3 regions of the Paenibacillus sp. 23TSA30-6 genome follow, and region 2 is predicted to be linked to each of the others. Evidence: riboswitches for the same ligand, from Rfam matches in the RefSeq annotation. Region 2 holds a riboswitch; each other region holds the start of a gene.
What was found. Region 2 has a riboswitch for cyclic di-GMP ahead of E0698_RS07460 (non-ribosomal peptide synthetase). Riboswitches for the same ligand answer to the same signal wherever they lie in the genome.
Positions count from the first base shown of each region.

Region 1: it holds a riboswitch for cyclic di-GMP, as region 2 does, so the genes downstream of both, E0698_RS00665 (glycosyl hydrolase) here and E0698_RS07460 (non-ribosomal peptide synthetase) in region 2, are expected to answer to the same signal.
Region 3: it holds a riboswitch for cyclic di-GMP, as region 2 does, so the genes downstream of both, E0698_RS16340 (transglutaminase domain-containing protein) here and E0698_RS07460 (non-ribosomal peptide synthetase) in region 2, are expected to answer to the same signal.

Region 1 is NZ_SLTL01000001.1:135,599-137,870, reverse strand. Features, by position in the region: gene E0698_RS00665 (glycosyl hydrolase) at 1-1,053, opposite strand, end outside; cyclic di-GMP riboswitch class I at 1,034-1,114, opposite strand; gene E0698_RS00660 (sugar phosphate nucleotidyltransferase) at 1,269-2,272, opposite strand, start outside.
Region 2 is NZ_SLTL01000006.1:130,765-133,036, forward strand. Features, by position in the region: gene E0698_RS07460 (non-ribosomal peptide synthetase) at 1-1,474, opposite strand, end outside; cyclic di-GMP riboswitch class I at 1,606-1,695, opposite strand.
Region 3 is NZ_SLTL01000017.1:38,233-40,504, forward strand. Features, by position in the region: gene E0698_RS16335 (class D sortase) at 1-192, opposite strand, end outside; gene E0698_RS16340 (transglutaminase domain-containing protein) at 583-1,389, opposite strand; cyclic di-GMP riboswitch class I at 1,403-1,484, opposite strand; cyclic di-GMP riboswitch class I at 1,527-1,607, opposite strand; gene E0698_RS16345 (AraC family transcriptional regulator) at 1,706-2,272, opposite strand, start outside.

The DNA.
Region 1 (2,272 bases), on a different contig from region 2:
CGTCAAGCTCTTCGAATTATTCATATAATCCTGAATCTGATCCGTCGTGTTATTTTCGGTCAGCATCTTGCCCCAAGTCATGGAATACACCCATTTGGGCTGAGCCTGCATGACCTCGGGACTCGGCATCTCACCGTGTTCCCCAATGGCAATCGGCTTATTCCGTGCCAGTCCGAGCAGTCCTTCGTAATGGCTTTGCTTAAAATCATTGTTGTAAATGTCTACAGCCAAGATATCCACCTTGTCATCCCCCGGATATTTCGGGGTATATGGGACGGTGTACGAACTAGGCGCATTCGGACTCCAGACCCACAGCAGATTGTTCAGTTGATGCGTGTTTACAAAACGGTCATACATGATATTCCATAGCTGATTGAAATTGTTCTTGTTTCCCCACCAGAACCAGTCGCCGTTCATTTCGTGGTAAGGTCTCCATAATACCGGAACACCCGCATCACGAAGCTGCTTTAACGATATAGCGACCTTATCCAGATCGGCAATGAGAAGATTATACTGCGTAGTGCCCGGCGTCACGTATTTATTGAACTCCGCCTGGCTTACTTTCGCCTGCACATTGGCCCAAGTCAGTGGCTTGCCCGGCAACGGTTCATGATAAGTCATCGTAACTATGCCGCCATCTCTACTCCAACGTATAGCGCTATCGACGAGATTTTTACGTTGTGCTGCCTCCGTAGCGGCGGACTGGCTGGAGATGGCTCCCATCTCGTAGCCATGTACACCAGCATACGCCTTACTGATTTTTTGGACCTTGTTGCTTAATTCATCCGGACTTTCCAAATAATCATGTTGACCTGTGACCATTTTTTTCCCCGAGATGCTGATCAAATAGCTGTATAGTTCACGGGCCTCAGCAGAAGCGTCCGAATTAACAGGCTGTAATGTGGCAGCATTCGCCACGGACAGAGATTCACCAAAGCCGACGGGCAACAAAGAAAAAAGCATAACAACGGGGAGTACACTGCGTATCCATCGATTCACAGGGGTAAAATAGGGGCTCACTCTCGCTCTTCCTTTCGGTAGCCAGGCTGCCATCCTTACGGAAGGCCCTTTAGCTTTGCGTACCTGCCTTTCAACAGGGCTGCGTTTATCGTGGAAGGAGTTTGGATTCCTTCTTATCCCTAAGTATCGACTTTTTTTTACCAAAATTTAATAGGTCATGTTCATTGAATTTACAGATTTTCGTGTATTTTCGACAGTTTGGGCTAAATAACTTTATAAATGAGTCTTTTTTCATCTTTACGAAATATTTATGAAATAAACTTGTGACGGGAAATTTCATCCCAATCCATGCAAAAGCGAACAATATCCTCTTCAACCAGCTCAGAACCTGTCTGTACCTCGATCAATTCCACATCAGTCACGGCCAAAATGCTATGCTTTGTCCCTTCAGGAATGCGAACCACATCACCAGCCTTCACCTTGTGCAGCTTTTCATTCAAAATAATTTCCGCTTCACCACTAATGATGGTCCAAATTTCACTCCGTTTGAAATGAAGTTGGTAGCTGATATTTTTGCCTTGCAGCACACGGATTCGCTTAGTCAATACCTCATTGCCCTCTTCATACTTTACATAATCCACTACCCTATAATGTCCCCAACGGCGCTCTTCGTACATTGGTCGCTGATTGTGTGCTTTGAGCACTTCCTTGATGCGCGGACTTTCTGCCTTATTAGTCACAAGGATGCCATCCGGGCTGGCAGCTACGATCAGATCATTCGTTCCAATAATCGCCACGGGAATGTCCAGTTCATTGATGAGGCTCGTATTGACACAATCCTCTGTTACTACACCTCTGCCCACTTGCTGATGGGACATTTCTTCCGTCAAGGTGTTCCAGGTACCCAAGTCCTTCCAGAAGCCATCATACGGAAGAACGACGATATCCTTCTCCTTCTCGACTACCGCGTAGTCAAAGCTGATTTTTTCCAGAGAAGAATATTGCTTTTGCATTTCTTCATAGTTCAGCGGCAATCCTTTGGATGCCAAGATATCAAGCAAATAACCTAATTTGAATGCAAAAACCCCGCAGTTCCATAGAGCATTGCGTTCAATCAGACGCTCCGCCTGCTCCCGGTCGGGTTTCTCTTGAAAATGGCTCACTTCACGGTAGCCTGTGCTACCTTGTGTAGCATCGTTTTTCGGTATAATGTAACCGTATTTCTCAGAAGGATAAGAAGGGACAACCCCAATTAACGCAAGCTTGCCTTCACTCTCCTGAAGGGTATGCTCCAACTGGGCGACGGTAGCAA
Region 2 (2,272 bases):
TTTGCTCTCCCCAGACCAAAGCCAGGTGATCTGCTCTTTGCTCCGCTTGTTCCTCAAACAACCCGTGGATCGTTTGATCCTTCGGATATTCCACCTCCGTATGGTTAAAGCCGCGAACTAGCGTACTCCTTTCTTCCTCTGGCACGATTTCGATTTGCGAAATAAGAGTTTCACTTTGCTCCATGACTTGAGCAAATAAATATTCAAAGTGGGAGATAACGTTCTCAATGGGGATGAATCTTTCAAAAGCCTGTATCTGATAGTCAAAATTAACGGCTACATCCGCTTCACCTTCTTGTCCCCATATCAGGAGATTGAGTGCATTTCTTTCATGATGATGCGGCATACTTACAATCCGGCTTGCTGCGCCGATCAATGCTTCTCTCGTTTCCTGTTCTTCGAAAGAAAGCGATATATCAAACAGTTTGCCTTTCTCATTGCTATTCTGGTAAACCGCCCGGTAAATTTCACCGAAAGACATTTTCTGATGTCGATAGCATTGCATAAGCTCACGTTTAATGCTCTTAATCAGTTCTTTGAAGCTTATATCTTTCTCGGGGCTGATCCGCAGCGGCAGCACGTTGGCGAAATGTCCCATAGTCTGCTTATATTTCGCTTTGCTCCGATTAAAAACCGGGACGCCGATCACCATTTCGTTCCGATTGCAAATCTTGCTGAAATACAGGAACAGTATGCCTAAAAAATAGTGGAACGACGAGCATCCTTCCTCTTTGCAAAATTCAATCATTTGATTGTATAACGCCTTGTTTATAGTTAAGGTTCGCCGATCACTCCAAACGGAATCGCCGTCACCATCATCGGTATCCATGCCTCTGCTCAACAGAGGCTCGGGAATGGTCAGATATTTGTTCTGCCAGAACGCCCTGTCTTTTAAAAAGGCCGGAGAATTCAGATAATTCTGATTATCGGAAATAAAATCAGCATAGGAATAGACCGTTCTGTTCATTTCGCCAATTCCTTGCACCAATTTATTGTAATTGTCAAACATTTGACTGATTAAGAGAGCAAATCCCCATCCGTCGATCACCAAATGATGAACTTTAAGTAAAATGAAGTATGTGTTCGGGGCACCTTTCAACAAAACAAATTGAAAATAGAGGTCCTCTGGTTGAAAAGGTTTTAAAAACTCTTTTTTCATCCAGTTGATGCAAAAAGAGTTTGGATTTTCCTTTATCGAAAAATCATGAAACGGAACTTCATAGTCCGTTTCCGGCAAAAATGTTAAATAAGGCTCTCCCTTTTTATCAATAAAACGGGCACTGAGGGAATCATTTTGCCTGATTAATAACTGCATGGACTGCCTAATGATAGCCGTATTCAGGTTTCCTTTAACCTCAACATGCCCACCGATATTGTAAATAGGTTTTCCAGGGTACATGCACTGTTCGAACCATATATCTTTCTGATAGGAACTTAACGGATACTCCTTGACACTTATTACACTTGTTTGCATAAAATCCCCTCCTGTTGTTAATCATTTCATGCGTTCTACTCCGTATGCCCAAATCATTTCTGCTACAAATAAAAGAAGCCTGCTCCCATATAAAAAGCACAGGAACAGACAGCAGACTTCGCTCGGTTTCCTTCGGCAACCTGGCAATCATGGCTGTTTAATCCAGCTTTAGACCCATGGCTTTGTGTCCACCACTTTCGAGGTGTTTACGATTAACGGGAAAATACATTCGTATATTTTTTACATCTTTGAGCATGCTCTTACACTTCTTCCTCCTACATTCAGTAGGAGCTGACCTTGAGTTCTCAAAACATTTACCTTCATATAGTTTTAAAATACGTTGTTAGCTGCAGATTAAAATACTTTAGCAAGCCACTAAATTCCTGTCATCCGACAACTCCAGTTCATTTTACTTAATTTCTCTCACCCCCCCAAGATTCAGAAATAACAACCTGCACAACTTTAGCGGCTTAGCTTTTTTTAAAATGATGGATTTGTGATCCACCTAAAAAATGACGTTCCAAAGCTTCTCTCGCATTCGATGTTTCGCCGAAAATAGCGACGTGAGTGTACACGGGGAGTGAAGGACAGTTGGAGTGCAACTTCGGAAGAGTAAAACGTGCTTTTTCCAACATTTTTAGGAGAAAGCCAAAATCAAACCAGGAAAACAAGAGGGAACCCCCTCCACAACTGATTAAGAACAAGTAAGCTTACTGCGGAGGATATATCCAAGGTCTAGTCACAAAGCGTAGCACCCCGAAGAAAAGAATGTCCTTGCAAGAAATGTCGCGCCTAACC
Region 3 (2,272 bases), on a different contig from region 2:
TGTGGTTTCGATGCCCGTGTTATCTCCAAGCTTGCTGGACAAGCGCTTATAGCCGTCGATAATGCTAGGGTTCAGTACGGCTGCCTCTTTCAAAAGCTCGCTCTGCTTCCGATCTTCGCTCCATTCATTGGCTTTAGGAAACAAAATAATGAGTATTCCCAAGGCGATGAACAAGTATGATAGCTTACGCAATCTAAAAAACCTCCCTAACTTATGTAAGGTGTATCACATACTGATTTTAAAAATCCTCCCTTTCCCATTTAGTGTAGTCTGAGAAAGGATGCAGGTGTAGATTCAGGCACAATGCTATCTAATACCGGGTTTACATCATCCACAGCCTTCACATTAATGGCCCAGTCATCTTGTTTTTGCCGTTAGCTTTTCCTTGTTTACTTATTGGGGGCCCAGACACGGGTTTGATGTTGACGATGGATATTTGTTCTTGTCCCGGAATTAGTATATTCAACACGATAGGTTTTAAATGACTGACTAGGTATACAATACCTTCCGTATCTCAACAATTTCTCAACAAGAATAGAAAAAAGCCCTGATCGCAGTGATCAGGGCTTTCTAAAAAAAAAATTAATACTGCTTTGTTTTTGTGTATTTGGAGGGTTCTTTGACCATTGCAAACTTCTGTTTTCCGCTTTTTAGAGCGGCATCTACTGTAGTGTCGATGATAACCCATTGATTGTTGATATTGACTTCATTCCAGGCGTGGTAAGTATTCACATAGGAGGATTCGCCCATAACCAACTTCGTTGGAACATCCACACTTCGAAGCATGGCGGCGAACAGTGAAGCGTATCCATAGCAAATATCTTTTTGCGAAACTAGTGTACGATCAATTTGTGGAAGATAGTCGGGTGATAAGGAAAAGGGCTGGTTGGAATCGTATTTAATATGACTAATGACATACTCGTAAATACGTTTCACCTTTTCATCATCTGTCGTTGCACCCTTGGTTAATTCCTTGGCTTTCCGAATCGCCTGATTCGTATCGTTCCAGTCAATATTTTGAATAGAACTGAGGTATATGGTTTTACTGTCATTCAAATTTAACTGGACCGTTTCTTCACCTATCACTTTATACTGATTGCCAGTTAGCTGTTCCAATAAACGAATGTTATAATTGCCATTGCCCATTTGAAGAGCGAATGCTTCCTCAGGTTTGCTCGAATTCAGATAATAAGAGTATTTCTCCGCATCCTTGGTAATTACGATCTTGGTTTTGACATTGGACTTGACAGGATAACGTATATTAACAATACCGTGGTTTACGTTGTTTTGATTCAGCCATACCTGACTTTCGGCAGCAAATGCTGTCGTATGTAGGGGGATGGATAATAAAAATACTAAAATTAGTAAAAAAGACGATCTTTTCCTCATAGAAAAACTTCCTTTCGGCGGCCAGGCTGCCATCTTAAAAAGAAGGCCCTATAGCTTTGCGTCCCTGCCTTTCGACAGGTTTGCTATTATCGTATAAAGTTTTTCAGGAAAAAAAGAAACGACAAAAAGCCTCTCCAACCGGTAGCTGGCTGCCATCTTAAAAAGAAGGCCCTGTAGCTTTGCGTCCCCGCCTTTCGACAGGTTTGCCATTTATCCTGAACAGTCTATATCTATCATTCTATCAGTTGGGCTTCCGATCAGGCAAGCACAATCTCAGATTTTTCTCTGTTTTTCGACAAAGTCGCGATAGATGAGTTTATAGTTTAGTTCGATTCCCCCATTTTTTGCGGAAGGAATGCGGTGTTTCTCCTATATGTTCCTTGAATAGGTTGATAAAATGGCTGGTGTTAGGAATACCTACAAACCTTGCGATATCCACAATGGATTCGTCACTGGTTTTAAGCCAGCCTTGAGCCGCTGTGATGCGGACATTAATGAGATAATCGATAGGAGAAAATCCGATCTGTTTCTTGAAGTTTTTAGCGAGATTGAATTTGTTTAACTCAAACATGTCTGCCAGCGAATCCAGCGTAATTCGTTCACTGTAGGAGCAATCCAAATATTGCTGAACCTTGCGTACCTCGGTGATCGTATCCGGGTTTACATACGGATGATCGTAGGGGTGCTGCAAAATATTTGTCAGCAACTCACCGATGAGTCTGGATGTAAACAGCTCTGCAGTAAGAGTTCTATCAGATTGTACGCATAGCAGGGAACGCAGCTTGTCCAATATGGTGCATGGATCGTTGAGTGATATTACAGGCTTGTTGTGCTTGGCAAATTGATCATAGAAATTGTCGATCAGATTACCGTACACATTTAC